Regions from separate parts of the Microbispora sitophila genome, predicted to be linked through region 2. Evidence: riboswitches for the same ligand, from Rfam matches in the RefSeq annotation. Region 2 holds a riboswitch; the other holds the start of a gene.
What was found. Region 2 has a riboswitch for cobalamin ahead of IL992_RS14465 (ribonucleoside-diphosphate reductase subunit alpha). Riboswitches for the same ligand answer to the same signal wherever they lie in the genome.
Positions count from the first base shown of each region.

Region 1: another riboswitch for cobalamin. It lies ahead of IL992_RS20925 (cobyric acid synthase); the one in region 2 lies ahead of IL992_RS14465 (ribonucleoside-diphosphate reductase subunit alpha).

Region 1 covers NZ_JADBGC010000011.1:9,587-27,071, reverse strand. The annotation lists gene cbiE (precorrin-6y C5,15-methyltransferase (decarboxylating) subunit CbiE) at 1-1,164, opposite strand, end outside; gene IL992_RS46335 (cobalt-precorrin-5B (C(1))-methyltransferase) at 1,158-2,300, opposite strand; gene cobM (precorrin-4 C(11)-methyltransferase) at 2,297-3,097, opposite strand; gene cobI (precorrin-2 C(20)-methyltransferase) at 3,094-3,828, opposite strand; gene IL992_RS20945 (cobyrinate a,c-diamide synthase) at 3,825-5,141, opposite strand; gene cobO (cob(I)yrinic acid a,c-diamide adenosyltransferase) at 5,149-5,763, opposite strand; gene IL992_RS20935 (putative cobaltochelatase) at 5,764-7,713, opposite strand; gene cobN (cobaltochelatase subunit CobN) at 7,710-11,261, opposite strand; gene IL992_RS20925 (cobyric acid synthase) at 11,258-12,763, opposite strand; cobalamin riboswitch at 12,877-13,000, opposite strand; gene IL992_RS46330 (serine/threonine-protein kinase) at 13,098-14,540, opposite strand; gene IL992_RS20915 (FtsX-like permease family protein) at 14,658-17,354, shown strand; gene IL992_RS20910 (FtsX-like permease family protein) at 17,351-17,485, shown strand, end outside.
Region 2 covers NZ_JADBGC010000007.1:95,141-108,113, forward strand. The annotation lists gene IL992_RS14460 (ribonucleotide-diphosphate reductase subunit beta) at 1-418, opposite strand, end outside; gene IL992_RS14465 (ribonucleoside-diphosphate reductase subunit alpha) at 472-2,916, opposite strand; cobalamin riboswitch at 3,051-3,277, opposite strand; gene IL992_RS14470 (alpha/beta fold hydrolase) at 3,503-4,462, shown strand; gene IL992_RS14475 (alpha/beta fold hydrolase) at 4,520-5,245, opposite strand; gene IL992_RS14480 (helix-turn-helix domain-containing protein) at 5,406-6,224, shown strand; gene IL992_RS14485 (hypothetical protein) at 6,653-7,282, opposite strand; gene IL992_RS14490 (GlxA family transcriptional regulator) at 7,463-8,425, shown strand; gene IL992_RS14495 (hypothetical protein) at 8,853-9,062, shown strand; gene IL992_RS14500 (response regulator transcription factor) at 9,073-9,771, shown strand; gene IL992_RS14505 (HAMP domain-containing sensor histidine kinase) at 9,716-10,981, opposite strand; gene IL992_RS14510 (MFS transporter) at 11,049-12,260, shown strand; gene IL992_RS14515 (COG4705 family protein) at 12,716-12,973, shown strand, end outside.

The DNA of each region.
Region 1 (17,485 bases), on a different contig from region 2:
CCATACGAGGAAGACGGGATTGGCCGCGGCCAGCCGGGTGGCGCCGCCGGGCAGATCGGCGAACCTGCTCGCCGCCAGGGAAACCCCGCCCACGTCGTACGCCGCGGCGCGCAGCGTGTCGCGTACGGCGGGCACCCGGTCGACGGCGGCGAGCGCGGCGACGACGGTCCGCGCGCCGAGACGGACGACATGGCTCACCACGCCGGCGCCGCCCCCGCCCACGAACACGGAGTCCGGCCCGGGAAGCCCGGCGAGGCACCCGGGGGCCTCGCCGTGCACCACGCGCACCTCGACGCCGTACGCCGCGGCGTTGCGGCGCGTCCGGTCGCACTGGCCGGGGTCGCGGTCGACGGCGACGACGGCGGCGCCGAACCGGGCGGCCTCGACCGCCACGGAGCCGCTGCCGCAGCCCAGGTCCCAGACCAGGTCGCCCAGGCCGGGACCGAGGTGCGCGAGGGCGAGCGCCCGCACCTCCGCCTTGGTGATCATGCCGTCGCGGTGCTCGAAGCACTCCTCTGGCAGGCCCCACCGCTCCGGGGCCTGCCGGGGCGGCGCGGCCCAGCCGCGCGGAGACGGGCCGTCGACCAGCGACAGCACCACGTTCGGGTCGGCCCACCCCCGCCCGGCGGCCTCCTCGGGCGTGCACTCGGTGATCCGCTGGTCGGCGGAGCCGAGGCGTTCCGCGACCAGAAGCCGGCGTGGCCAGCCGCGCAGCGCCGCGCCGATCTCGGCCGGCCCCGCGCCGGGGGCGGTGAGCACGGCGACCTTCGCCAGCGCCCGGCAGGCGTTGACGGCCCGCCGCGGGTCGCGCCCGTGCGCGCTCACCACGACGGCGTCGTCCCAGTTCAGCCCGGCCAGGCCGAAGGCCGCCGCGACCGAGGAGACGGCCGGCGCGACCTCGACGTCCAGGTCGTGCTCGCGCAGCAGGCGGACGAGGCCGAAGAACCCGGGGTCTCCCGAGGCGAGCACCGTGGCGGTGCCGTCGTGGGCCTTCAGGGCCCGCACGCCCGCCGTCACGTCTCCCAGCACCACGCGCTCGGCCCGCTCGGGGACGGGAAGCGTGTCCAGGTGGCGGGCGGCGCCCACGACCAGCGTCGACTCGGCGAGCCGCGCGGCCGCCCAGGGGGCGAGTGGGCGTCCGTCGACGCCGATGACCGTCACCATCCGGCGGCCTTCCCACTGGAGGCGACCGGGGCGTGGCCGTCCGGATCGACCATGATCACCGAGGCGGTGAGCGCGCCGTCGCAGAACCGCTCCAGCACGTCCTTGACCCGCGCGCACAGCACGCGTCCGGCGGGTTCGAGCAGCCCGGCGGCCTCCCACAGCTCGTACGCGTGCCGGGCGGTGTTGGCCTCGGCGACCCGCCCGGCCAGGGCCTCGTCGCCGCCGGCCTCGCGGGTCACCCGGGCCAGCAGGTCCTTGTCGATCTTCGAGCGGGTGTAGTGGGTCATGAGCACGCCCGCCGCGAGCTTGGTCAGCTTCCCGGCCATGCCGACGAACAGCACGTCGGTCAGCCCCGCGTCGGCGGCCCGGCGCAGCGCGGCCCCGGTGAAGTCGCCGACCTCGACGAAGCACACGGCGGGCAGGTCGGGCCGCAGCCGCATGGCGGCCCTGTCGGTACGCCCGCCCGTGGACAGCACGAGCGTGCGCTCGCCCTGCGCCGCCATCACGTCGATCGCCTGGACGACTGAGGAGCGCCACGACTCGGTGGAGAACGGCCGCACGATCCCGGTCGTGCCGAGGATCGAGATGCCGCCGAGGATGCCGAGCCTGGCGTTGGTGGTCTTGCGGGCCATCCGCTCGCCCTCGGGCACGCTGATGATCACGCGGACGCCGCGCCGTCCCAGGTCCACCACCTCGCCGACGGCCTGGGTGATCTGCGCCCGGGGGACCGGGTTGATGGCCGGGCCGCCGACCTCCAAGCCGAGGCCCGGCCGGGTGACCACGCCCACGCCGACGCCGCCGTCCAGTTCGATCCCGGCCTCCGGCCGCCAGGACACGGTCGCGGTCAGGTGCGCGCCGTGGGTCACGTCGGGGTCGTCGCCCGCGTCCTTGACGACGACGGCGGTGGCCTTGGCGTCCGCCACCTCGTAGGAGTCGACCGGCAGCGTCACCCGGCCGCCGCCCGGCAGCGGCGTGTCCACCGTGGACGGGGTGTCGCCGTGCGCGAGCGCGATGCTGGCGGCCTTGGCGGCGGCGGCGCCGCAGGTGCCCGTCGTCCATCCGGTGCGCAGCGCCCGCTTGCGCACCCGCATCGTGCGCGGCAGGTCCGGCTCGCGCAGCTCCGGGCCCTCGCTCACCGGGATCCCTTCAGCTCGCGGCGGGCAGCGGGGTCGGAGCGGCGATGCCCGTGGAAATGGCCCGGGTGGTAGAGATGCGAGCGCGTCCCGTGGGCCTCCAGCGCGGGCCCGACCAGCACCAGCGTGTGCTTCCACAGCCGGTGGGCGCGCACCGACGCCGCCAGTTCGTCCAGGCGGCAGCGCAGCACCAGCTCGTCCTCCCACGTGACCCGGTAGCCGACCACGCAGGGCGTCTCGGGCGGGTATCCGCCCGCCAGCAGCTCCTCCTGCAACCGGCCCGCGCGGGCCGCCGACAGGAACAGCGCCATCGTCGTGCCGTGCGCCGCGAACTCCCGCACGGTCTCGCCCTCGGGCATCGGCGTCTTGCCGCCCTCCAGCCGGGTGAGCACGACCGACTGCGCGATCTCGGGCACGGTCAGCTCCCGCCGTACGGCGGCGGCGACGGCCGTGAAGCTGGAGACTCCCGGTATGACCTCGGTCTCCAGCCCGAGCGCGGCGCACCGGTCGAGCTGTTCCTGGACCGCCCCCCACAGGGCCGGGTCGCCGGAGTGCACGCGGGCCACGCCCAGGCCGTCGCGGGCCGCCTCCTCATACAGGGCGACGACCTCCTCCAGGGGCGCCGCGGCGGAGTCGACCACCCGGGCGTCGCCGCGGGCGTGGTCGAGCACGCCGGGATGGACCAAGCTGGAGGCCCAGATCACGACGTCGGCCTCGGCGATGGCCGCCGCGCCGCGCAGCGTGAGCAGGTCGGGCGCGCCCGGCCCCGCCCCCACGAAGGTCACCTTGCCGCTGCTCACAGCCTGCCTCCCCGGCCCGTACGCTCGCGGGTCACCAGCAGCGCGGACAGGTACGGCCCGGCCTCGGCCGGGTCGAGCCCGGCGGCGGGCCGCACATCCTCCCCCGGCAGCCCGAGCGACGCCCCGTACACCGCGCCGGCGAGGCGGCCGGAGTCGCGGACGGCGGCCAGCACCTGGGGCAGCATGCGTCCTCCCTTGTAGGCGACGACGGTGTCGTGGACGTCGAGCGCCCTGTGCAGGGCGTCCAGCCCCGCCGTCAACGGCATCAGCGCGAGCGACTCGCGGCCCTCGACCAGGACGGTCCCGCTGCTCGCGGCGAGCGCCTGCATGGCGGTGACGCCCGGAACCGTGCGGACCTCCACCTCCGGCACCAGCCCCCGCACGGTCTCGGCAAGGTAGGTGAAGGTGCTGTAGACGTTGGGGTCGCCGATGGTCGCGAACGCGACCGTCCGCGCGCCGGCGTCATAGGCGGCGGCGACGGACGCGCCCGCCGCGTCCCACGCGTCGTCGCGGCGCGGCCCGCTGCCCGGCGGGTCGCTCAGCGCGAACACCAGCCGGGTCACCTCGCGGCCGGTATGGGCGCGGACGATGCGCTCGGCGCGGCCCTCCTCGCCGGTGTCGGCCACCGGCACCACCACGACGTCGGCCTCGCGCAGCACGCGCACGGCCTTCACCGTCACCAGGTCGGGGTCGCCGGGGCCGACGCCCACCCCGGTCAGCACGGGCCTCACGCGGCAGCCGCCTTCACGAGGTCGCGAGCCAGGCGCGGCGCTCCCGCCCAGTGCGGGTGGAGGTAGGAGGCGTGCACCCCGCCCCGGACGAACCCCTCCCGCCTCGGCAGCACGTACGCCGGGGACTCCCCGGCGGGCGGGGAGCAGGCCGTGCGGTGGAACTCGTGGGCGCGCACGACGGTGCCGTCGGGCCGTACGGCCTCGCGGTAGCCGAGCGTCAGCTTCCCGGTCATCCGCGCCTCCACCGGCAGCACGCCGCACATCGGCGCGCCGTCGAGCGAGGCGGCCAGGTAGAGCAGGCCCGCGCACTCGGCCGCGATCGGCAGGCCACGGGTGGCCAGCCCGGCGACCTGCTCCCGCAGCGGCGTGTTGGCGGCCAGGTCGGCGGCGTGGACCTCGGGGAAGCCGCCGCCGATCACCAGCCCGCGGGTCCCGGACGGCAGCGCCTCGTCGCGCAGCGGATCGACATGGGCCACCTCGGCCCCCGCGGCGGTCAGGAGTTCGGCCGTCTCGGCGTAGGAGAACGTGAACGCCGCGCCGGCGGCCACCGCGACCACGGGCCTGCCGGGGAAGGGTTCTCCGACGGCGTCGGCGGCCGACCAGGGCGTGGCGGAGAGCGGAGACGCGGCCGACGCCAGGCGCAGCACGAGACCGAGGTCGCAGTGGCGCTCCACCAACGTCCCGAGGGCGGCCACGGCCCGCCGCGCCTGCGGGTGGCGCTCGGCGGCGGGCACCAGGCCGAGGTGCCGCGACGGCACGTGGACGGCCGCGTCGCGCGGCAGGGCCCCGGCCACCGGAATGCCCAGGGGGCGCAGCGCTTCCCGGAGGATCTCCTCGTGGCGGGCCGAGCCCACCCGGTTGAGCACCACCCCGGCGATCCGTACGGACCGGTCGAAGGTGGCGAAGCCGTGCACGAGGGCCGCGACGGACGCGGCCTGGGACGACGCGTCCACCACGAGCAGCACCGGCGCGTCCAGCAGCCGGGCGACGTGCGCGGTGGACGCCTCGGACGTGGGACCACGCCCATCGAACAGGCCCATGACGCCCTCGACCACGGCGATGTCCGCGCCGCGCGCACTGTGCGCGAACAGCGGGGCGATCAGGTCCTCCCCGACGAGGAACGGGTCGAGGTTGCGGCCGGGGCGTCCGGTGGCGAGCGCGTGGTAGCCGGGGTCGATGTAGTCGGGGCCCGCCTTGTGCGGCGAGACGGCCAGGCCGCGCGCGGTCAGCGCCGCCATCAGCCCGGTGGCCACGGTGGTCTTGCCCGCGCCCGAGGCGGGGGCGGCCACGACCAGGCGAGGGATCGTCACCATTCGAGCGTCACCATTCGATGCCCCTCTGGCCCTTCTGCCCCGCGTCCATCGGGTGCTTGATTTTGGTCATCTCCACGACGAGGTCGGCGGCCTCGACCAGGCGGGGATCGGCGTCCCGGCCGGTGATCACCACGTGCTGGCGGCCGGGCCGGGCGCGCAGGGTCTCGACCACGTCGTCCACGTCGACCCAGCCCCACTTCATGGGATAGGTGAACTCGTCCAGGACGTACAGGCCGTAGGCCTCGGCGGCGAGGTCGCGCTTGATCTGCGCCCAGCCCTCGCGGGCGTCGGCGGCGTGGTCGGCCTCGGTGCCGGGGCGCTGGATCCACGACCAGCCCTCGCCCATCTTGTGCCAGGTCACCGGGCCGCCCTCGCCGGTCTGCTCGTGGAGCCTGCCGAGGGCGCGCAGCGCGGCCTCCTCGCCGACCCGCCACTTGGCGCTCTTGACGAACTGGAACACCCCGACGGGCCAGCCCTGGTTCCAGGCGCGCAGCGCCAGGCCGAAGGCGGCCGTCGACTTCCCCTTCATCTCCCCGGTGTGGACGATGACCAGCGGGCGGTTGCGCCGCTCGCGCGTGGTCAGCCCGTCGTCCGGCACGCTCGCCGGCCTGCCCTGCGGCATCTACGCCACCTTCCTGACGTCACGCACGACCGCGGCCAGGTGATCGGCCGCCAGCTCTTCGATCCGGATCGGGGTCCCGCCGAGGGCGGCGGCGAGCCGTCCGGCCAGGCCGAGCCGTACGGGGCCGTGCTCGCAGTCGACGACCACGCTCGCGACCCCGGCGAGGCGGGCGGCCGCGGCCACGGGATCGGGGCCGGAGGTGTGCCGCCCGTCGGTGACGACCACGAGCAGCGGGCGGCGGCGGGGGTCGCGCAGCCGCTCGGCGGCCAGCACCCGCTCAGCCCGGCGCAGCCCGGCGGCCAGCGGGGTGCGCCCGCCGGTGGCGAGCCGGGCCAGCCGGTCGGAGGCCAGTTCGACGCTGGAGGTCGGCGGCAGCGCGACCGTCGCGTCCTCGCCCCGGAAGGTCACCAGCCCGACCTTGTCGCGGCGCTGGTAGGCGTCAAGCAGCAGGGACAGCACGGCGCCCTTCACCGCCCGCATCCGCGCCCGCGCGGCCATCGAACCGCTCGCGTCCACGCAGAACAGCACGAGGTTCGACTCGCGCCCCTCGCGTATGGCCTCGCGCAGGTCCTCGCGGCGCAGCACCAGGCCGGAGCCGGAGCGGCCGCGCCCGCGCTGGTGCGGTGCGGCGGCGGCCAGCGTCGCCGTCAGGTGGAGCCGGCGCAGCCGCCCGTCCGGTCTGCGGGCGCCGGCGGTGCGCCCGGACTCGCCCGTCGTGCGTCCGCGCCGTCCGGCGGGCCCGCCCCGGCCGACCGCCTCCGGCGCGAGGAGCCGGGTCCGGTAGGGGGCTGTCGGAGACACGGGCGCTCGGCCTCCGGTCCCGCCGCCCTCGTTGGGTGGCGCGTCCGCCGGGTCTGCGCCGGAGGCACCCCCACCACCCGGTCCATCGTCATCGGGGCCGTCGTCGTCCGGCCCGCCGTCATCGGATCCGCCGTCCGCTTCCGACAGCGCCTGTTCCAGCCGTTCCTCGTCGAGGCCGTGGCCGGGGTCGTCGAACGGGTCGCGGCGGCGCCGGTGGGGGAGCGCCAGGCGGGCGGCCGTCCGGACGTCGCCGGAGGTGACCTCGTCCCGGCCCTCCCAGGCGGCCAGGGCGACGGCCGTACGCGCCATCACGAGGTCGGCCCGCATCCCCTCGACGTCGAAGGCCGCGCACACCGCCGTGATCCCCCGCAGCGCGGCGTCGGGAAGCGCCACCCCGGGCAGCCGCTCGCGCGCCGCCGCGATCCGCCGGGCGAGGTCGCGCTCGCCGCCGGTGTACGCGGCGGCGAAGCCGCCCGGGTCGGCGTCGAAGGCGAGGCGGCGGCGCACCACCTCCGCCCGCTCGGCCGGGTCTCGGGACGCGCGCACCTCGACGGCCAGGCCGAAGCGGTCGAGCAGCTGCGGGCGGAGCTCGCCCTCCTCGGGGTTCATCGTGCCGACCAGCAGGAAGCGGGCGGCGTGGCGGACCGACACGCCCTCGCGCTCCACGTGAGCCACGCCCATCGCCGCCGCGTCGAGCAGCAGGTCCACCAGGTGGTCGTGGAGCAGGTTGACCTCGTCCACGTACAGCACGCCCCGATGGGCCGCCGCCAGCAGGCCCGGCTCGAACGCCTTGACGCCCTCGGTCAGCGCCCGCTCCAGGTCGAGCGACCCGGCCACGCGGTCCTCCGACGCGCCCACCGGCAGTTCGACCAGCCGGGCCGGGCGCGTCTGCGGGGAAAGCCCGCCCTCGTGCGGGCCGTCGGGACACGACGGGTCGGGCGCGGCGGGGTCGCAGGAGAACCGGCAGCCCGCGACCACCGCCACCCGCGGCAGCAGGGCCGCGAGCGACCGCACCACGGTCGACTTCGCCGTGCCCTTCTCGCCCCGCACGAGCACGCCGCCGATCGCGGGCGACACCGCGTTGAGCAGCAGCGCCAGCTTGAGGTCGTCGTGCCCGACGACCGCGCTGAACGGATACCGGGTGATCACTTGCCCGCCTCCAGGTCGCCTTCCGTCTCCAGGTAGGCCGCGCGCAGCCCGTCGAGCGTCTCCGGCCGCGGGCTCGCCCACAGCCCCCGCTCGGCCGCCTCCAGCAGCCGTTCCGCGATGCCGCGCAGCGCCCAGGGGTTGGACGCGCGCATGAACTCCCGCACCTCGGGGTCGAAGACGTAGGAGGAGGCGAGCGACTCGTACATCCATTCGTCCACCACCCCGGCGGTGGCGTCGAACCCGAACAGGTAGTCGACCGTGGCCGCCATCTCGAACGCGCCCTTGTAGCCGTGCCGCCGCATCGCCGCGATCCAGCGCGGGTTGACCACCCGCGACCGGAACACCCGCCGCGTCTCCTCGCCCAGCGTCCGGGTGCGCACCGCGTCGGGGACGTGCGAGTCGCCCACGTACGCCGCGGGGGACCTGCCGGTCAGGTGGCGGACCATGGCCACCATCCCGCCGTGATACTGGAAGTAGTCGTCGGAGTCGGCGATGTCGTGCTCGCGGTTGTCCTGGTTCTTGGCCGCCACGTCGATGCGCCGGAACGCCGCCTCCATGTCCGAGCGGGCCTCCCGGCCGTCGAGGCCCCTGCCGTACGCGTAGCCGCCCCACACCGCGTACACCTCGGCGAGGTCGGCGTCGTCGCGCCAGTTGCGGGCGTCGATGAGCGGCAGCAGGCCCGCGCCGTACGCGCCGGGCTTGGAGCCGAAGACACGGCTGGTGGCGCGGCGCTCGTCGCCGTGCCGGGCGAGGTCGGCGCGCACGTGCGCGCGCAGCGGGTTGACCTCGGCGGGCTCGTCCAGCGCCGCGACCGTGCGGACGGCCTCGTCGAGCAGCGCCACGACGTGGGGGAACGCGTCACGGAAGAAGCCGCTGATGCGCACCACCACGTCCACCCGGGGGCGGCCCAGCTCCTCGGCCGGCACGACCTCGAAGCCGGTCACCCGGCGGGAGGCGTCGTCCCACTCGGGCCGCACGCCGAGCAGCGCCATGATCTCGGCGATGTCGTCGCCCTGGGTGCGCATCGCGCTGGTGCCCCAGACCGTGAGCCCGACCGTGCGCGGCCACTCCCCGGTGTCGGCGCGGTAGCGCTCGACCAGCGAGGCCGCGAGCGCCGAGCCGGTCTCCCAGGCCAGCCGCGACGGGATGGCCTTGGGATCCACGGAGTAGAAGTTGCGCCCGGTCGGCAGCACGTTGACCAGCCCGCGCGTGGGCGACCCGGACGGCCCGGCCGGGACGTAGCCGCCGTCGAGCGCGTGCAGCACGTGTGCCACCTCGTCCGTCGTCCGGTCGAGCCGGGGCACGACCTCGGTCGCGGCGAAGCGCAGCACCCGGGCGACCTCTGGCAGGTCCGTGACCGCGCCGGCCGCCGCGGGGTCCCAGCCGTGGTCCTCCATGGCCTGGACCAGCCGCCGAGCCTCGGCCTCGAACGCGTCCACCTCGGCCGTACCGGGGAGGCTCGTGCCGTCGTCGTGGAGCCCCAGGGCCTCGCGCAGGCCGGGCAGGGCCCCGGCGGCCCCGGCCCAGACCTGGCGGGCGCGCAGCACGGCGAGCACCAGGTTGACTCGGGCCTCCCCGGTGTGGACTTGGCCCAGCACGTGGAGGCCGTCGCGGATCTGCGCGTCCTTGATCTCGCAGAGGTAGCCGTCCACGTGCAGCAGGAAGTCGTCGAACTCCGCATCCCGCGGCCGCTCGTCCACGTGCAGGTCGTGGTGGAGCTGGGCGGCCTGAACGAGGGTCCAGATCCGCGCCCGTACGGCCGGCAGCTTGGCCGGGTCGAGGGCGGCGACCGTGGCGTGCTCGTCCAGCAACTGCTCGAGCCGGGCGAGGTCGCCGTAGGAGTCGGCCCTGGCCATCGGCGGGATCAGGTGGTCCACGACGGTCGCGTGCGCCCGGCGCTTGGCCTGGGTGCCCTCGCCGGGGTCGTTGACGATGAACGGGTAGACCAGCGGCAGCGCGCCGAGCGCGGCGTCGGGCGCGCAGGACGCCGACAGCCCGAGCCCCTTGCCCGGCAGCCACTCCAGCGTGCCGTGCTTGCCGAGGTGGACGACCGCGTGCGCGCCGAACTCGCGGGCCAGCCACCAGTACGCCGCGAGGTAGTGGTGGCTCGGCGGCAGGTCGGGGTCGTGATAGATGGCGACCGGGTTCTCGCCGAACCCCCGGGGCGGCTGGATGGCGAGCATGACGTTGCCGAACCGCAGCGCGGCGAGCACGATGTCGGTCCCGTCGACGTAGAGCGCGCCCGGCGGCGGCCCCCAGTGCCCGGTCACCGCCTCGCGCAGGTCGGCGGGCAGCCCGGCGAACCACTCCTGGTAGGCGCGCAGCGGCACGCGGGCCGGGGCGGCCTCGATCTGTTCCTCGGTGAGCCACTCCACGTCGTGCCCGCCGGCTGCGATCAGGGCGTGGATCAGCGCGTCGCCGTCGTCCGGCGCGTCGCCCACGTCGTAGCCGGCCGCGCGCAGGGCACGCAGCAGGACGACGGCGGAGGCGGGGGTGTCGAGCCCGACGGCGTTGCCGACCCGGGAGTGCCGGGTGGGATAGGACGACAGCACGATCGCCAGGCGCTTGCGGGCGTTGGGCACGTGGCGCAGCCGGGCGTGCGCGACCGCGAGCGCGGCCACGCGGGCGCAGCGCTCGGGGTCGGCGACGTAGACCGGCACGCCGTCGGGCCCGTCCTCCTTGAACGAGAACGGCACGGTGACGAGGCGGCCGTCGAACTCGGGCACCGCGACCTGCATCGCGGCGTCCATCGGGGACAGCCCGGCGTCGGAGTCCGCCCACACGGCGCGGGAGGTGGTCAGGCACAGGGCCTGCAGCACCGGCACGTCGAGGGAGGCCAGTGCCCCGGCGTCCCAGGCGTCCTCGTCGCCCCCGGCGCTCGCGGCGGCGGCGACCGCCCCGCCCGCGGCCAGCACGGTGACGACGAGAGCGTCCACCGGCCGGAGAAGTCCGAGCAGGTCGTCACCGGCCCCGCGCAGCGACCCGCAGAAGACCGGCAGCACGTCGGCGCCCGCCGCCTCGACCGCGTCGCACAGCGCGTCGAGGAACGCCGTGTTGCCCGACAGCTCGTGCGCCCGGTAGTAGACCACCCCGACCAGCGGGCGGCCCTCCCGGCGGACCCGGCCGGGCCGCACGCCGAACTCGGGGGTGGGCCGGGGCGGCGCGAAGCCCTCGCCGGTCAGCAGGAGCGTGTCGGACAGGAAGCGGCGCAGCTCCGTCAGGTTGTCCGGGCCGCCCTCGGCGAGATAGGCGAGCGCCTGCGCGGCGACCCCCGACGGCACGGTGGACAGGGCCATCAGCGCGGCGTCCGGGGCCTGCTCGCCGCCGAGCACGACCGTGGGCCGCCCGGCCGCCAGCACGGCGTCGAGTCCCTCGGGCCACGAGCGCCTGCCCCCGAGCAGCCGGACGACGACGGCGTCCACGCCGTCCACCAGGGCGGGCACGTCCTCGGCGGCCGTACGCGCGGGGTTGGCGACCCGCCAGCCCGCCCCGCTGCGGGTCGCGGCGAGCAGCTCGGTGTCGGCGGTGGACAGCAGCAGTATCGTCATGGGCGCGCCTCCCGCAAGGTGATCTCGGCAGTGGGCAGGCCGGGGGGCGCGCCGCGCTCGATCAGCCGCCACACCGCCTCGGTGTCCAGGTGCTCCTCCACCAGGCCGCCCAGGGCGTCGAGGCGGGACTCCCGGTGCGCGGCGAACGTGCCGGTCCCCGGCAGCCAGGCCCGGCCGGCGGCGGCGGCGACCTCGGCGAGGAAGGCCCGGCGGAAACCGTCGCGCTCGAACAGGCCGTGCCAGGTCGTGCCCCACACCGGCCCCACCCGGCAGCCGTCGAGGAAGGGCTCGCCGCCCTCGGCGGTGACCCGGCCGTGGTGGATCTGGTAGCCCGCGACCGCGTGGCCGCGCCACTCGCCCTCCGCGAGCGCGAGCACCTTGTCCGGCGCGTACGCCGTGCGGGCCGGCAGCAGCCCCAGACCGGGCACCCGGCCCGCGCGGCTCTCCACGTCGTCGTCGATGACCGTGCCGAGCATCTGGTAGCCGCCGCAGATCCCGAGCACCGGGCGCCCGTCGGCGGCGCGGCGGCGCAGCGCCTCGTCCAGGCCCCGCTCACGCAGCCAGGCGAGGTCGCCGACGGTGGCGCGGGTGCCGGGCAGCACGACGAGGTCGGCGTCGGCGAGTTCGGCGGGGGTGGTGACCAGGCGCACGCTCACCCCCGCCTCGGCGGCCAGCGCGTCGGCGTCGGTCACGTTGGACATGCGCGGCAGCCGCACCAGCGCCACGCGCAGCACGTCACGTCCGACCGGCGGGGTGAGCAAACCGGGACGGCTGTCGAGGTCGAGGGAGTCCTCCACGTCGAGCCACAGGCCGGAGCGCCACGGCAGCACGCCGAGGCACGGCCGCCCGGTCGCCTTCGTCAGCCAGTCGAGGCCCGGCCGCAGCAGCGCGAGGTCGCCGCGGAACTTGTTGACCACGAACCCGGCGATGTGCCGCTGGTCGTGCCGGTCCAGCACGGCGAGGGTGCCGGCGAAGTGCGCGAGCACGCCGCCCCTGTCGATGTCGCCGACGACGAGCGCGGGCAGGCCGGCCGCTCGGGCGAGGCCCATGTTGGCGATGTCGCGGTCGCGCAGGTTGACCTCGGCGGGGCTGCCGGCGCCCTCGCAGATCACCACGTCGTAGCGGCGGCGCAGGCCGTCCAACGCGTCGAGGGCGACGTCGAGCAGGCGCATCTTGTGGTCGCGGTAGGACAGGGCGTCCACGTCGGCGTGCGCGCGGCCGAGCACGACCACGTGGGAGTGCCGCTCCCCGGCGGGTTTGATCAGCACCGGGTTCATCGCGGCCTCGGGCTCGACCCGGGCCGCCGCGGCCTGCATCGCCTGGGCCCGTCCGATCTCGCCGCCGTCGGCGGTGACCATCGAGTTGAGCGCCATGTTCTGCGCCTTGAACGGCGCGACCCGTACGCCGCGCCGGGCCAGCCATCGGCACAGGCCGGCCACCAGCACGCTCTTTCCCGCGTCGGAGGTCGTGCCCGCCACGAGCAGGCCGCCGCCGGGCGCCACGTCAGGAGGTGGAGCGCGATACCGGCAGTGAGGCGCGTCTGCGCAGGCCTGTCCGGGCCATGGCATGTCCCCCCTGGGGGTGTCCGCGCCCCCGGTAGAAGGTCCGACGGCCGGAGTATCCTGGCTCCCGGATCGGCGCTCGCCTCAGCCTTCCCGCCCGTGCTGGGCAGTGGCGTGGGTGAGGGTCGCTCCCCGGTGACAGTGGCGGGACCGCGCCGGATTCACACCGGCTTCCTCCGCGTCCGTCGCTTGCGGTGGTCAACATACACCTTTGTGCCGGATGTCCCGCAAGTGTGGTCTGTCTGATATAGCGGAAACGCTACGTGTGCTTCGGTTACCTGCGCGTGAGTGTGGCGATCATGTAGAACGGCTCGTTCTTCGTCACCGCGTTCTCGCCGTGCCCGTTGTAGTCGAAGGTCATCGTCCCGTTGTCGTGGACGGTGAGGTAGATCGTGCCGTTGCGCACGCAGTTGCCCCGCATCGACACCCGCTTCAGCCGCACCGTCGTCCCGCTGACCACCTGGAGCCTGGACCTGCCCGTGCAGTGGTAGTCGACGAACCGCTCGGTGACGGTGTCGCCGCCCTTCGGCACGGTCAGCACGAGCGTGTCGTACGCGCCGGGGTCGTAGTCCACCCTGCCGCGCCAGACGCCGGCGAAGCGTGCGGAGAAGCGCAGCGGCACCCGCGTGGCGGGCGCCGGAGTGGACGTCCGTGTGGGCGTGGTGGTGGGCGCCGGAGTGGGCGAGGGGGTCGGCGCGACGGTGGCCGCCGCGTGCCGCGTGTCACCGTCGGCGACGCCTTCGGACGGCGGCACGGACAGCAGCACGGCCCCGGTCGCCGCGGCCGCGAGGGTGACCGCGGCCCCCGCGAGCAGCCCCCGGCGGCGGCCGGAGCCCCGCCGCGAGGGGACGGTGTCCGGCTCCGGATAGATGGGATGCGGTGCGGCGGTGAGCACGGCCGGGACGTCCCCGGCGGTCCCCTCCGGCACCGCGGCGAGCAGCCGCATCGTGATGTCGAGGATGTCCGGGCGCTGCGCGGGGTCCTTGCGCAGGGCCAGCGCGACGATGGAGCGCAACGGCTCTTCCAGGTCGCCGAGGTCGGGCTCCTTCGTGAGCACGCGGTTCAGCACGGCGGGCAGCGCGTCGTCGCCGAACGGCGGCCTGCCGGTGGCGGCGAACACCATCACGCAGCCCCACGCGAACACGTCCCAGGCCGGCGTGGGCGGCTCGCCGGCGATCTGCTCGGGCGCCATGTAGGCGGGCGTGCCGACGATACCGCCGCTCGCCGTGGTCGCGCCGAGATGGCGGGCGACCCCGAAGTCGACGACCCTCGGACCGTCGGGACCCAGCAGCACGTTGGCGGGCTTGAAATCGCGGTGGACGATCCCGGCCTGGTGCACGGCGGCGAGCGCGGTCGCGGTCGCCACGGCCAGCCGGTGCAGGGCGGGCCCGGACCGCCGTCCCGCCCGCTGCAGCGTGGGGCCCTCCACGTACTCGCTCACCACGTAGGGCCGTGGGCCGTCCAGGTCGAAGTCGAGCACTCGAGCCACGCAGAACGGCGCGACCCGCCGCGCGGCGGCGATCTCCCGCGCGAAGCGGCGGCGCGCGTCCTCGTCCCCCGACCAGCCCTCATGCAGCAGCTTGACCGCCACGGGCGTGCCCTCGGCCGTACGGCCGAGGTAGACCACTCCCTGGCCGCCCGCGCCGAGGCGGCCCTCCAGCCGGCAGCCGCCGATCTCGGCCGGATCTCCCGTGAGTAACGGCCCCACCGCAGGCATGCAGCCCTCCTCGGCCCGGTTTCCCCTCACCTTAGATGAACGGAACGCTGGTGCTTCTCGATCATGCTTGTCATGATGCCGTGATGAACGTGGTGAGGCCCGGATGGTGAGGCCTGGATGGTGAGGATGGTGCGCGTGCGGCTGCCGCTGGTGGTCCGGCGTGCGCTGGCCGAGCCTCTGCTGCTGGCCGCCGCGTTCGGCTCCATCCTGCTCGCGACCACGGCGATCTCGGCTCTCCTGCTGCACGCGGGGTCGGCGACCCAGGCCGGCGTGCGGCGGGCCCTGGACACGGCTCCGCTCGCCGCCACCGCCACCGTCGTCACCTCCTCGGTCACGGCCGGGGACTTCGCCGAGATCGACCGGGCCGTCCGCGTGGGGATCGCCCACGCCCACCGGGAGGTGCCCGTACGGGTCGCCGTGCGCGTCGAGTCCGCCTCCTACGCGTGGAAGGGACAGGACCGCGGTGATCAGCCCGTCCTGACCCGGTTCGCCACGTACGAAGGACTGGACGGCCAGACGGACCTGGTGAGCGGGCGCTGGCCCGCCGAGACGAAGACGGCGATGGTGGAGGTGGCGTTGTCCGAGCCGGCCGCGCGGGCGATCGGCGTGTCCACCGGCGACGAGTTCACCGTCGTCGGACGCCTGGACGGCGAACCGGCCCGTGTGCGCGTCGCCGGCGTCTTCCGGCTGCGCGACCCCGACGACCCGCGCTGGAAGGGGGAGGAACTGCTGCGCTACGGCACGCAAACCGGCGACTTCACCTCCCGCGGACCCCTGGTCGTGCCGGCCGGCGCCTTCCTCGGCCGGTTCGCGACCGGTCTGTCGGCCCGCTGGCTCGCCGAACCCGACCTGCGCCGGCTTTCCCCCGACCGGCTCCGGCCGTTCTCGGCGTCGGTCGCCGGGGCCTCCGCCGCCGTGCGGGCCGGCTGTCCCCGGTGCACGGTCACCGAGACGCTCTCCGGCACGCTGCTGCGGCTCGATCGCGGGGCCCTGGTCGCCCGCTCGACCATGCTGGTGCCGGTGCTGCAACTGCTGGTGCTGGGCGCGTACGCGCTGGCGCTGACCGCGCGGCTGCTCGCCGAGCACCGCCGGATGGAGACGGCCCTGCTGCGGTCGAGGGGCGGCGGATCGCCGCGGCTCGCCGCCATGGCGGCCGGGGAGTCGCTGCTGATCGCGCTGCCCTGCGCGCCCGCGGCGCCGTTCCTCGCGCCCCTTCTCCTGCGGCTGGTGAGCGCGTTCCCCTGGATCGAGGCCACCGGCGTGGAACCGCCCCGCACGCCCGACGGAGCCACGTTCGCGGTCGCGGCGGCGGTCGCGCTCGCCTGCGCCGCCATGCTGGCCGCCCCGCCCCTGCTCGCCGCCCGCCGCACGTACGTCGAGGAGCAGGCGGCGCGCGGGCGCGCCGACCGGCCGGGCCTGGTCCAGCGGGCCGGGGCCGACCTGGCGCTGCTCGTCCTGGCGGCGCTCGCCGTCTGGCGCCTGCGCGGCCAGGACGCGGCGGAGACGACGCGCCTCGGCGGCGAGCTCGGGCTCGACCCGCTCGTCGGGGCGGGCCCGGCGCTCGCCCTGCTCTGCGGCGGGATGGCCGCCCTGCGGCTGGTGCCCGCCGTCGCCAGGGTCGCCGAGCGGGCGACGCGGCGGCGCCCCGGGTTCGGGCCGGCCCTGGCCGCCCGGCAGGTGAGCCGGCGTCCGGCCCGCTACTCGGGTCCGGCGCTGCTGCTGACGATGGCGATGGCGATCGGCGTGCTGTCTTTGACCACCGCCGCGACCTGGCGCGGCGCCCAGGAGGACCGGGCCCGGCATCTCGCCGGCGCCGGCCTGCGCGTCCCGGCCCTCCCGGGGGACGACGCGCGAACCTTCACCACGCTGCCGGGAGTCACGGCGGCCGTGCCCGCGCACCGCGCCACGGTCGTCGCGGACGGCGCGGACGCCACCCTGATCGCCGCGGACGCGGCGCACCTGGGCCGCGTCCTGCTGCTGCGCCCCGACCTGTCGGAGCTGTCGCCGGCCACCCTGGCGTCCCGGATCGCCGGGTCCGCCGGACAGCCGCTTCCGGTCGTGGTGACCCCCGGCCTTTCGGACGCCGTACGGATCACGGCCGGCACGGCGACGATACCGATCACAGTGGTGGGTGTCGTCGCGGCGATGCCCGGCACGCCGGAGGGCACCCCGGCCCTGCTCGCCGACCTTGCGGCGCTGCGGGCGGCGGGCGCGAAGGGCGCGCAGTGGCCGGTGACGGAGTGGTGGCTGGCCGCCGACGGGCACGACACCGCGCGGGCCGCCGCCGTACGAGCCGCCCTACTGGCCGCCTCCGGGCGAGGCCGCGGGGACGTCGTCGACGTGGCCGCGCTCACCGCCGGCTTCAGGGACGACCCCACGGCGGCCGGTCTGCAGGGTGCGCTGCTGCTCGGCTTCGCGGCGGCGCTGGCGTTCGCCGTGCTGGGATTCTTGGTCAACGCGGCGGTCGCGGCGCGCGAGCGCAGGGGTGAGTTCGCCGTGCTCGGCGCGCTCGGCGTGAGCTCCCGGCAGACGTTCGGCCTGCTGGCGGCCGAGCAGTCGTTCGTCATCGGGCTGTCGCTGGCGGGTGGAGTGGCGCTCGCCGTGGCCGTCTCCGCCGCGGTGGTGCCGCCGATGGTGACCGCCGGATACGCGACCGCGGGCGGGCTGCCCGTGGTGCTCCACGTTCCGTGGCCTCAGGTGGCGGCGCTGGCCGCCGCGGTCCTCGCGGTGCTCCTCGTGATCGTCGCCGGGCTCGCGCGGTCGCTGCACCGCCGCGAGCCGGCCGCCGCGCTGCGTGCGGGGGAAGCGTCGTGATCCGGCTTCTGGGTGTGCACAAAGGTGTGGCGGCGCTGCTGGCCGCGCTGGTGTTCGGCGCCGCCCTGGTCGTCTCGGCCCTGCCCCGGATGGTCGAGTCCTCCCTCGACGCGGGGGCCAGGTCGGTCATC
Region 2 (12,973 bases):
TGGAGGGGATGTTCTCGACCGCCGCGAACGCCGCGAACCGCTCGTCCTCGTCGGGTACGTAGGTGTCCAGCAGGTTCAAGTAGAACTGGACGTGGACGGCCTCCTCGAACAGCTGCCGGGACAGGTAGAGGCGGGCCTCGGGGGCGTTGATGTGCTGGTAGAGGTTGAGCACCAGGTTGTTGGCCACGATCGTGTCGCCGGTGGCGAAGAAGGCGACCAGGCGGCTGACCAGATGCCGCTCGGCGGGGGAGAGCCGGTCCAGGTCCTTGAGGTCGGAGTGCAGGTCCACCTCCTCCACCGTCCAGGTGTTCTTGATCGCGTCCCGGTAGCGGTCGAAGAAGCGCGGGTAGCGCATCGGCCTCAGGGTGAGGCTCATTCCCGGGTCGAGCAGCATCAGAGTCTCGGGGTTGGTGGTCATGACTCTCGCCTTTCGGGTAATGCGTGGCGGTTCTGGATTTCCAGGGGGCGTGCTCACTGGCACGCTTCGCACGACTCCGGGTTCTCCAGCGAGCAGGCGAGCGCCTCAGCGGTCATCGCCGCCTTCCCGGAGACCGTTCGCTCCGGCTGCGCCTTCTGCGACGCGAGGGACACCGTCGCCTGCTGGATCCGTGTGGCGGGACGCGACCGCAGGTAGTAGGTGGTCTTCAGGCCGCTCTTCCAGGCGTACAGGTACATCGAGGAGAGCTTGTCGATGGTCGGCGCGCTCATGAACAGGTTGAGCGACTGGCTCTGATCGATGTACGGCGCCCGCGCGGCGGCCATGTCGATGAGCGCTCGCTGCGGCAGCTCCCACGCCGTGCGGAACAGCTCGCGCAGCTCCGCCGGGAGTGCCTCGATCCCCTGGACCGAGCCGTCGGCCCGCTTGATGGCGGTCCTGATCTCCTCGTTCCACAGGCCGCGCGCCTTCAACTCCGCCACGAGCGCGCTGTTGATCTGGAGGAACTCGCCGCTGAGGGTCTCGCGCTTGAAGAGGTTGGACACCTGCGGCTCGATGCACTCGTAGCAGCCGGCGATGGACGCGATGGTCGCGGTGGGCGCGATCGCGATGAGCAGTGAGTTGCGCAGCCCGTGCTCGGCGATCCGCTCACGAAGCGCCGTCCAGCGCTCGTCCTGAGCACCGGTGACCTTCCACAGGTCGGGCTGCAGGAGCCCGCGGGCGGCCCAGGTCTGCTGGAAGGCCGGATGAGGGCCCGCCTTCGCGGCCAGGTCTGCCGAGGTCTCCAACGCCGTCAGATAGATCTCCTCGGCGATGCGGGTGGACAGGTCCTTCGCCTGGGGAGAGTCGAACGGCATCCGAAGCGCGAAGAAGACGTCCTGGAGGCCCATCACGCCGAGGCCGACGGGGCGCCAGCGGGGGTTGCTGGCCGCGGCCTGCGGGCTCGGGTAGTAGTTGATGTCGATGACGCGGTCGAGGAAGGTGACCGCGGTGCGCACGGTGGCGCGCAGCCGCTCCCAGTCCATCTCGGTTCCGGCCCGGTGCGTGGCGAGGTGCGCGGCGAGGTTGACCGAGCCGAGGTTGCACACGGCGGTCTCCGTGTCGCTGGACACCTCGAGGATCTCCGTGCACAGGTTGGACAGGTGCACCACGTTGCCGGGCTCGGCGGTCTGGTTGCACAGCCGGTTGGACGCGTCTTTGAAGGCCATCCAGCCGTTGCCGGTCTGGGCCAGCGTGCGCATCATCTTGCCGTACAGGTCCCTGGCCTTGACCTGACGGACGTACCGGCCGGCGGCCTCGGCCGCACGGTAGGCGGCGTCGAAGTCCTCTCCCCACAGATCGGGCAGCTCCGGGACCTCGTCCGGGTCGAACAGCGACCACATCGCGTCGGCTTCGACCCGCCGCATGAACTCGTCCGGGATCCAGTTGGCGAGGTTGAGGTTGTGGGTGCGGCGGGCGTCCTCGCCGGTGTTGTCGCGCAGTTCGAGGAACTCCTCGATGTCGGGGTGCCAGGTCTCCAGGTAGACGCAGGCCGCGCCCTTGCGGCGGCCGCCCTGGTTGACGGCGGCCACCGACGCGTCGAGGGTGCGCAGCCACGGCACGATGCCGTTGGAGTGCCCGTTCGTGCCCCGGATGAGCGCCCCCCGCGAACGCACCCGCGACCAGGAGATGCCGATCCCTCCGGCGAACTTCGACAGGTGCGCCACCTGCGCGTACCGCTCGTAGATCGAGCCCAGCTCGTCGCGTGGGGAGTCGACCAGGTAGCAGGAGGACATCTGGGTGTGCCGCGTCCCCGAGTTGAACAGCGTCGGCGAGCTGGGCAGGTAGGCCAGCGACGACATCAGCCGGTAGAACCCGATCGCCTCGGCCGGTGTGGTCGCCAGGCCGCACGCCACGCGCAGCAGCCAATACTGCGGGGTCTCCAGCACCAGCCGGGTGGAGGGATGGCGCAGCAGGTAACGGTCGTACACCGTGCGCAGGCCGAAGTACTCGAACCGGAGGTCGCCCCTGGGGTCGATCGCGTCGTCGAGCTTGCGGGCGTTCGCGGCCACGAAGTCGGCCGTGGCATCGCCGATCAGCCCCTGTGCGTGTCCCAGCCGGATCGCCTGGCTGAAGGAGGCCACTCCCTGGCCGCGGACCTCCTTGTCGATGTAGCCGGCCAGCAGCCGGGCGGCCAGCCGCGAGTACTGCGGCTCCTCGCCGATCATCTCCGCCGCGGTCTGGATGGACAGCCGATCCAGCTCGGCGGTGGTGGCCCCGTCGTACAGGCCGCTGATCGTCTTGGTCGCCACACGGAGCGGATCGACGTCGGTGAGATCGTCCGCCCAGCGCTCCACCGCTCGGACGATCTTGTTGACGTCGACCGGCTCGCTCGCCCCGTTGCGCTTGCGTACGTGCATCTGCACTCGTCGCGGCATCGACACCTGCCGCTCGGCGTCCACCGACGACACCCCGTCCGGTGACACCCCTGTGACCGTCACAGCTCTCTCCTCGCGCTCGGTCCCCAAGGTCCGAGGCAGCGCGCAGGAGGCATGCCGGCGCGAGCACGCGAAAGCGGCGCGCCAGAGCCATCGGCCGTCCCGCGCGGCCTCCGACCAGCCGCACACCCGTTCACGCGGTGCGCGGCGCGCTGGCAGGTCTTCGGACTCGTGGGCGGCGCGGCCAGGTTGCCGCATTGCCTACTGGTTGTCGCTTCCCAGATCCGCTCGTAGGCCGGATCCAGTGCGTGTGACAACGGTCGTTCCCACTCACCGCTGCGGGGCAGTCCCGGACTCCCACCGGGTTCCCTCTTGCCTCGGCCGCCCTGGATGGACGGACGAACCAGCTGCAGCGACCACCATATATAGGGGGCGAGGAAAAGTCACACCCAACATGTCGCGTCACACTGGTAACGCACCCGGTGTGTGTCCGGCAAGAAGGGCCCCGGGCCCTCCCCGGCAGACCACGCTTGTCCCCCGCGCGAGCTACCGGCGAATGTCCACCGTGCGGGGACGATCCCGGACCGCCCCGATCCGTAGCGTTACGACGCAGCCACGGCGCCCCGTTCACTTCTCCCGCTACACCGCCGTGCGCATCATCACCCCGGCGTCGACCCCCTCACTGGAGGACCTCATGCTCGGCAGGATCAAGACACCCGTTGTGGCCGCGCTGTGCTGCACCGTGCTCGGTGTGGCGGTTGCGGGCTGCGACGGCGACTCGCTGGAGAACTGGGATCCCCTCGCCCCCGCCACGCGGACGGCCGATGCCGCCCCGATCTCCGGGACCGAGAAGATCGATGTCGCGGGCCGGTCGGTGAACGTGTCCTGTTCGGGCACCCCGGAGAAGGGCAGGCCGGTCATCATCCTGATGCACGGGGCAGGTGATGGGCTGGACAAGCTGGCCGCCATCCAGAAGACGCTGAGCAAGCAGAACCGGGTCTGTTCCTACGACCGGCTCGGCGCGGGCGCGAGCGACCAGCCCGAGGGCCCGCAGAGCTTCTCCAGCACCGGGAAGATCCTGACCGGGGTGCTCGACCGCGTCGCCGGCGACGGCCCGGTCGTCCTGGCCGGGCACTCGCTGGGCGGGCTGATCGCCGCCAGGTACGCGCCCGACCACCAGGACAGGGTCAAGGGGCTGGTCCTGATGGACGCCACCCCGTCCACCATGCTGGACGACATCACGAAGGCGATCCCCGAGTCCGCCACGGGCCCGGCGGCCGAGTTGCGCGCACAGAACCTCGCGGTGTTCAAGGGTGAGAACCCGGAGAAGCTCGTCGTCACCGACGGCGAGGTCCGTTCCGCCGGGAACATCCCGGTGGAGGTGATCCAGCACGGCAAGCAGTACCTCGCGGCCGTCCCCAAGTACGGGCCGCGCCTGGAGAAGGCGTGGGCCGCGGGCCAGCACAAGTGGCTCGCGCTGTCCAGCGACAGCAAGCTGAGCACGGCCAAGAACAGCGGCCACTACATCTACGTCGACCAGCCCGACGTCGCCGTACAGGCCATCGAACGCGTCACCGAGCAGGCCGCACGTCAGGCGCAGGGTGAGTGACCACACCGACCCGGGCCGGGGCTGCCGGAAGCGGCCCGCGCGGCTCGAACGGGCGGGTCAGCCCAGCTTGAGCAGCAGTTCGGTGAGCTCGGCCGGCATGGTGATCATGCAGTCGTGGCCCGTCTCCAGTTCCCACACCTGTGCCGGGCTGCCGTTGGGCTGTATCGCCGGGACGGGCCGCCGCTCGATGCCCTCCGGCACGCCGGCGACGCAGTGGATGTGCGTCCGCGGAATCGTGTGCACGGCCGGGTTGTCCAGCCGGACCGGTTGCCGCAAGCAGAGCACCGGCTGATCCGACAACATCGTCCGCAGCCACGCCATGTCCGCCGGGTCGGTGACCCCGAACAGGCCCAGGGGCGGCGGCAACTCGGGCATCGGCGGGATCCGCCAGCCGACCTCGGACTCCGCGGCGCGGTCGATGAGGGCCTGGGTCATGGGATGCACATCGACCGCGCTCTCGCCGTCCTCCGGGACCATCGCGTCGAGATAGACCAGATGGGCGATCCGATCCGGGATCCGGTTGGCGGCGGACGAGATGACCAGCCCGGCGTAGCTGTGGCCCACCAGGATCACGTCGGCGAGGTCCTCCTCGGTGATCAGCCTGACGATGTCGTCGACGTGCGTGTCCAGCCCTACCTCGGGGCCGAGCAGATGCGCCTTGTCGCCGAAGCCGGTCAGCGACGGCGCGACCACCCGATGCCCGGCCGATGCCAGCAACGGGACCACCCGCTCCCAGCACTGCCCGCTGTGCCAGGCCCCGTGTACGAGCAGAAATGTTGACATGGTGTAGCTCCTCGTTTGCCGAAGGGACCACCAGCCGATTTCGCCGGCGTTCGTCCCGGGAAGTGAGGTTTCCGCTCACCCGCCGACAGAGCCAGAGCCCCCACGATCCTGGGGGTGACAGGACCAGGCACGACGAAAGTGCGCGAATTACAGTGAGGACATGAGCGACGAATCCAACCTTCTGGGCGATTACGTACGCGCCCGCCGGGAGCTCGTCACTCCTGAACAGGCCGGCATCCCCTCCGTGGGCGTACGGCGCGTGCCGGGCCTGCGCCGGGAGGAGGTCGCGATGCTCGCCGGCATCAGCGCCGACTACTACCTGCGCCTGGAACAGGGCCGCGACCGCAACCCCTCCGCGCAGGTCCTCGAGTCCCTCGCCCGCGTGCTGCTGCTCGACGACGACGCGACGGCCTACCTGCTACGCCTTGGAGCGGGAAAACCCCGGCGGCGACGGCGGCCCCGGAAGGAAACCGTCCCTCCCGGCATCGCCAAGCTCGTCGCCACGCTCCCGCTCCCCGCGTACGTCGAGGGCCGCTACTTCGACGTCCTCGCCGCCAATGCGCTGGCGACCGCTCTGTCGCCGCGACTCGTGGCGGGGGGCAACCGCCTGCGGGACGTGTTCCTGGACCCCGCCGAGCAGGCCCTCTACCCGGACTGGGAGGACGCCGCACAGGGCATGGTCGCCGGCTTCCGCGAGTCCGTCGGCACCGACACCGACGACCCCCGATTCATCGAACTCGTCGGCGAACTCTCCCTCGCCAGCCCTCGCTTCAGCAGGCTCTGGGCCCGCCACGACGTGAACACGTGCGAAGGCACACCCAAGCACATCGACCACCCCCAGGTCGGTGGCCTGTGGCTGAACCGGGAGAGATTGGGCGTCAGCGGCGCGACAGGCCAGACACTCGTCGTCCTCCACCCGGACCCCGGCACCGACAGTGCCGACAAGCTGGCGCTCCTCGCGTGCATCGTGCGGACATGACCCCACCCATGCTCGGCCGGGTGGCCCAGCCCGCGCAGACCGCCGAGGCGCTCTGTTTCCTCGCCTGGCCACGCTCCAGTTCCATCACGGGCACCGTAGTCGCTGCAACGAGCACCACCCCAGCGAGTCCACGTACCCGCCGTGGCCGTTGCAGTGGGCCGACCTTACCCGCCCTCGGCCGCTAACCGGCGCCGGCCACACCGACCACGGCGAGTCCTCCGGGCCGCCGTTAGCTTCCTCGAAAGCCGGCTGACGTCGGCGCGGAGCATTCCCGGGACGAGCGGAAACGCCGGCTGCCGAGGTCCGCTGCAAAGCGAACAAAGGCAGCCGGCGTTCACCTGCGCCTGATGTCCTGACCGGTCGCGATTCCGCCAGGAGCGCCGCTCAGAGCCGGACGCTCACCCCGTCGCGCCCGGACGATCGCCGGCTCATCCCGCCGAACCCGTGTAGCTGTACGTCGCGTTCCCGTGGACGGTGATACGCGACCACGGCTTCATGCTGGCATAGCATCCGTACTTGATCACGCAGTACTCCAGATGGCGCTGCAGATGCGACCATGCCGATGTCGTCCCGATCCCACCCGCTTGGTTGACCTGCAACTCCCGCATATAAACCATGCTCTGAGCATCGCTCAGGTAGTCGTAGCGATTCTGCCAGGAGGTCACCCGAGAGCCGTCGCGGCAGTAGACGACGCGGTGATGCCACACGTATATGGTCGACCCGAGCAGGCTCCGCTTGCGGAACCAGACGTCCGCGTACGCACCGCAAATGGCGTGCGTGCTCGCGTCGTCGTTCGTGGATGTACTGGACTCGTCAGGCTTCGTGGGATCCGGGACCTGCGCGGCGATCTCCGGATCGGATTTGAGCAACTCCAGATCCTCGTTCGTGTAGGTACCGTCCGCCACTCGGGCGAGCGCATCCGCGATCGGGTCGCCCTGCGCTGCGGCAGCAGGAGGGCCGATGAGGAGTACGGCCAGTCCCAGCGCGGCGGCGACACTCGAACGAAGAGCGCGGCGTGCGGATCCAGTGCTTACCTGGAATCGCGACTCAGCTGACATTTCGGTCCTTTCTCGGAGGGTTTTGGAATTCCCATTCCAGAGACTCGGCACCAGGGCGCGTATTGGGCTCCGTCCGAGGCCTGGCTCAACTCTCCCGGCGGCTTGAGAAAGCGCCAATGAGGGCGCCGGTAACAGGTCCGGAAGTCTTGGCTGTGTGTCTTTCCGACGTAGAGTCATGCCATGACGCAACGACGTGTGGTCGTGCTCGGATACCATGCGGCGGAGTTGCTGGACATTTCATGCGTGACGTCCAGCCTGATAATGGCGAACCTGCACGGCGCCGTACCGCTCTACGACGTGTGCCTGGCCACCCCGTCAGGCCTGCCCATCACGTGCGCGAGCGGGTTGACGCTGCAGGGGCAGCAGGCCCTCGAGCACATCACCGGACCGCTGGACACACTCGTGGTGTCGGGAGGAATCGGGCACGAAGACGCCGCCGCCAGCCAAGTGATCGTCGGCCACGTCCGCCGCCTGGCCCGGGAGAGTCGCCGCGTCGCCTCGGTGTGCACGGGCGCGGCGGTACTGGCCGCCGCGGGCCTGCTCGACGGGCGTCGGGCCACCACTCACTGGAAGTACGGGTACGTGCTCGCCACCCGTCACCCGGAAATCACCGTCGACGCTGAGCCGATCTTCATCCGCGACGGCAACATCGTCACGGCCGCCGGGGTCACAAGCGCCCTCGACCTCACCCTCGCTTTCATCGAAGAGGATCACGGGACCCCGCTCGCCCGGGAGGTGGCCCGCTACCTGGTGGCCTACCTGCAGCGACCCGGCAACCAGGCCCAGATGAGTATGTTCACAGAAGGCCCGCCGCCAAGCGACAGCCTGGTCAAGCGCGTCGTGGACCACATCACGGGCCACCTGGACGGCGACCTGACCACGGCCTCCCTGGCGGCCGATGCGGGCGTGAGCGAGCGGCATCTCACCCGCCTGTTCCTCAGGCACCTGGGCCAGAGCCCGGGCCGGTTCGTACGCCGGGCCCGCACCGAGGCCGCCGCCCATCTCCTCGTCTCCACCTCCCTGCCCATGGCCGCCATCGCGGCCCGTTGCGGCTTCGGCACGACGGAAAGCCTCCGTCAGAACTTCCTCGATAGGTACGGCATCCCGCCCTCGCGCTACCGCCTGACCAAAACCATGCGGTAGCGATGAAGGTGATCGCCGCAGCAACCGGAACCCGCAGTCCCGTACGCCGCCCGCCTGCACTCGAAGGACGACAACGAGGCGGGAACTGGGGGCAGCGCTACCGGCGCGACGCGCCCCCGGACAGGCGTCTGCAAAGGTCTGCAGGTGCTGGTGCTCGTCGACCTCGAGGGTGTCGGGGTGGCGGAGGAACCAGCCGGTGGCCTGGCGGACGGTCGGCGGGGATGGCGGCGGCAGGGCAAGGTGGTCTGAGACCTCCAGGGCCGCACGAGCTGGCGCACCATGGTGGCCTTGCCGCGGTAGCCCATGGTCTTGATCTCCTGGTAGAGCTGCTCGGCATTGATGCAGCCCTACGAGGGCTGACGCCGACCTCGGGCACTGGTCTGTCAACACCGTCCAGCGGGACGACCCCACCCAGGCGTCGGTCGCCGTGGTCGCAGGTCTTCTGCTCGGCGGTGCCGTACTCGCCGCCGGCCGCATGCTGTGGACCCGCGCCCGCTCACTGGCCGCCGCGGCCCAGCGGGCCGCCTGTATGCCCGCCCATGACGACCTGGTCGTCATCGAACACGAACTGTCGGCAGAGCCGCCCTGGATGACCTACACCTGCTGTTGGAGTTCATCGGCGTCTGACATGGTGTAAGGCTGGGTGCATGGCACGGGTGCTTGTGGTGGAGGACGATCCGGTGATCGGGCCGGAGCTGGAGTCGGTGCTGACCGTCGCGGGCTACCGCACCGACCTCGCGGCCACGGGGGCGAGGGCGCTCGATCTGGGCGTTGCGGTGATGCCCGATCTGGTGCTGCTGGACCTGGGGCTGCCGGACGATGACGGTGTCACCGTGTGCCGCCGGTTGCGGGCGGTTCTGCCGCAGGCGGTGATCGTGGTGCTGACTGCGCGCACCGAGGAGTTCGAGGTGGTCGTGGCGCTCGACGCGGGGGCGGACGACTATCTGACCAAGCCGTTCCGGCTGACCGAGCTGCTGGCCAGGATTCGAGCCCATTTGCGTCGTCAGGCGGCGCCTCGGGACGACGATCGGACCTTGAAGGTGGGGCGGCTCAGTCTCGACCTGCCGGCTCGCAGGGCGTACGTCGCGGGCGACGAGGTGGCGCTGCGGCCCAAGGAGTTCGACCTGCTGACGGCGCTGGCATCCCGCGCCGGTGAGGTCGTCTCCCGCGAGGATTTGATGGACGAGGTGTGGGACGTCAACTGGTTCGGGCCGACCAAGACGCTCGACGTGCACGTGTTCGCGCTCCGCCGCAAACTCATCGATCACGGCGAGGATCCGCAGCGGATCGTCACGGTACGGGGACGGGGCTACCGGTATGAGCTGCCGGAGACAGCAGAAGGCTGAAGACCGGCGGAGCGGTCCTGCGCAGGACCAGGCGGCCCGCCTCGGCCTCAGCCAGTGAGCGGGCCAGCGCCAGGCCGATGCCGTGCCCGTCGGCCGCGCGCCGGGCGAACACGTCCACACCCTCGCGGACTCCCGGCCCGCGGTCGGCGACCTCGATCGCGATGCCGTCGGCGAGGTCCGTCGCCTCGACGGTGACCTCGCCCTCGCCGTGGACCAGAGCGTTGTCGAGCAGCACGCGCAAGATCTGCCGCACCGCCGCGGCGGAGGCGTCGACGGGGGGCAGGTCATCCGGCACGCTGACCGTCAGCCGGCGCCCCTGGGCGGCGAGCGGGCCCTGCCAGCACTCCCTGACTTCATCGAGCACGGCGGGGACGTCGAGCGGCGCCGACCCGGTCCGGTTGTCACGAGTGAGCCGCACGAGGTCGTCGATCACGGTCTGCAGCCGCTCGCCTCGCCCGAGAGCGGTGTGGACGGCGTCGGCGAGGGCGGCGTCCGGCCGGGCCAGGGCCGCCTCCAGCCCGAGCATCATCCCGGTGAGCTGGGTGCGGAGCTGGTGGGAGACGTTGGCGCTGAAGGCGCGCTCACGATCGAGCACGTCACCGAGCCTGCGGGCGGTGGCTTCCAGCGCGAGCCCGGCCTGGTCGGCCTCCCGCACATTGGATCGCGGCGCCCGGATCGTGAAGTCGCCGTCACCGAGGGCCTGCGCGGAACGTGTCAGATCCTCCAGCGGCGCGGCGAGCCTCGCCGACTGACGCCGTGCGAACGCGACGGCCAACCCGATCACGAATACGGCCAGCCCGGCCATGACGAGCCACGCGATGTGCGTCTTGCCGACCACCGTGTCGTACGAGGTGGCGACCCTCACCACCCCCGGCGTCTCGTCGAACGGGATGGGCGCGGTGGCGATGAGGGCATCACCCTCGACACCCTCTTTGAGCGGCGACCGGGCAGGGCCCGAGCCCAGGATCCGCCGTCCATCTGTCGTGTAGACGCCGACGGTCATATCGGAGGGAAGACCGGTGGGGAGCGAAACCGGGGCGGGGCCGGAGAAGGTGGAGGCCACCCACGTCGCCTCCATTTCCAGTGACTCGATCGCTCCGTCGTGGTAGAGCCGGGCGACGGCCACGGCCAGCGGCACCGCGAACAAGGAGACGGCCAGCACGGCCACACCCGTGATCGTGGTGAGCAGACGGCTGCGCAACGACCTCATCCGCCCATGGTGGCCCCGCGAAGGTAAGCGGGACGCTAACCGAACGATGAGTAACCTCCCTATCACTATGAGTGACAGCAATCTTGTCCGGCTCCTGCTGACCAGCCAGTTCTCCATCAAGTTCGGCTTCACCCTGCTGATGCCGTACCTCGCGGGGCACCTCACACACGGCCTCGGCCTGACCGCGTCGGCGGTGGGACTGATCCTGGGGATCCGCAACGCGAGCCAGCGCGGGCTGGCGCTGGTCGGCGGGCATCTGGCCGACCGGTTCGGGTGCCGAGCCGCCGTCGTGACCGGCTGCGCGTTGAGGTCCGCGGGGTTCGGACTGCTCGCGTTCGCCGACAGGGTGCCGGCGCTGGTGCTGGCCTCGGCGGCGACCGGATTCGCGGGCGCGCTGTTCGACCCGGGGATACGCACCATGCTGGCGACGGTCGCCGGTGACCGCAGGACCATCCTGTTCGGCCGTTTCAACGTGGCTGGGCAGGCCGGGCTGCTGCTCGGCCCGCTGGCCGGGCTGGTGCTGGCCACGCTGGACTTCCGCCTGGTCGCGCTCGTCGCCGCCGCGGTGTTCGCCGTCCTCACCATGGTCCAGGCGGTCGCGCTACCCGCCGTCGCCGCCACGGCCCCCAGGGAGGACCGCGCCGGATGGCGAAGCGTCCTGCGGGATCGCCGCTTCCTCGTCTTCTCCCTCGCAATGGCCGGATCGTACCTGCTGCCGTTTCAGATCTACGTCACAGTGCCGCTGGTCATGGGCCGCACGCTCGGGCCCGAACAGGACTTCGGGATGGGCGAGCTGTTCGCGCTGTCGGCGGTGCTGGCGATCGCGTTGCAGGGACGGGTGGGTGCGTGGGCGGCGAAGCGGTGGTCACCGCCGCGCTGCCTGGCGGCCGGTCTCGTGGTGATGGCGCTGGCGTTCGTGCCTCTGGTCGCGTTTCCGCAGCCCGTCGTGCCCTCCGTCCTCGACGAGGAGGTGGCCGAACATCTCGCGATGCTGCCGATGCTGGCCGGCGCGGCCCTACTGGCCGTGGGCACGATGCTGATCTGCCCGTTCGAGATGGACGTCATCGTACGGCTGTCGCGCGGGCGTCTCGTCGCCACGCACTACGGCCTCTATTCGACCGTGTCCGGCGTCGCGACCGCCGTGGGCAACCTGCTCACCGGTCTGATCTGGGAATCCCCGTACAGATGGCTGCCGTGGACGGCCTTCGTGGCGCTGGGATGCGGGTGTGCCCTGGGAGTGGCCCTCCTCAACCGCCGGCGACTGCTGACGCCGGCCTGAACGGCACCCATGGGGTAAGAACGCGGCTTATCTCGCGCTAAGCGGGCGTTAATCATCGCCCTCCTACCGTTGCCCCATGCGTTCACGCCAATGCCTGACACTGTGCTTTCTGACACTGTGCGTCCTGGCGGGCATCGTCAGAGTGGGCACCTTGACCAACTCGCTCGGCACTCGTGCCAGGCGCCACGGTGCTCGATCGTGAAGAAAACCGGAACCGCGGCCAGAAAGCCTCGTCGTTCAGCTACTTTCCTCCGCCCTGACGCGAAGCGGATCGAGTTGCTCACCGGAGAAACACGAGGCGGCTTCCACTCGCTTACCACTACTCGCGCGAACGGCATCTGGTCTGGCGAGTCCTGCTGGGTGCAGTACCAACGAACCCTGCCGATGACGGCGTCCACTTTCCTGTCTGGAGCGTGCGCATGGTAACCATCTCTGCTCCCCCTCGGCTGCGACAAATGACGAACAAGGTGCCCCTGGTCACCGCGACCTTCTGGGTCATCAAGATTCTTTCGACGACGGTCGGGGAGACGTTCGCGGACTACCTGTCAGTCAATGTCGGGCTGGGCCCGGTAGTGACCGATGGTCTGGTGTCCGTCGTCCTGGCAGCGGCCCTGGTGCTGCAGGCCTCCACCCGCCGCTACACCCCGTGGATCTATTGGCTGTCCGTGGTACTGGTGAGCATCTCGGGGACGCAGATCACCGACTTCCTCACC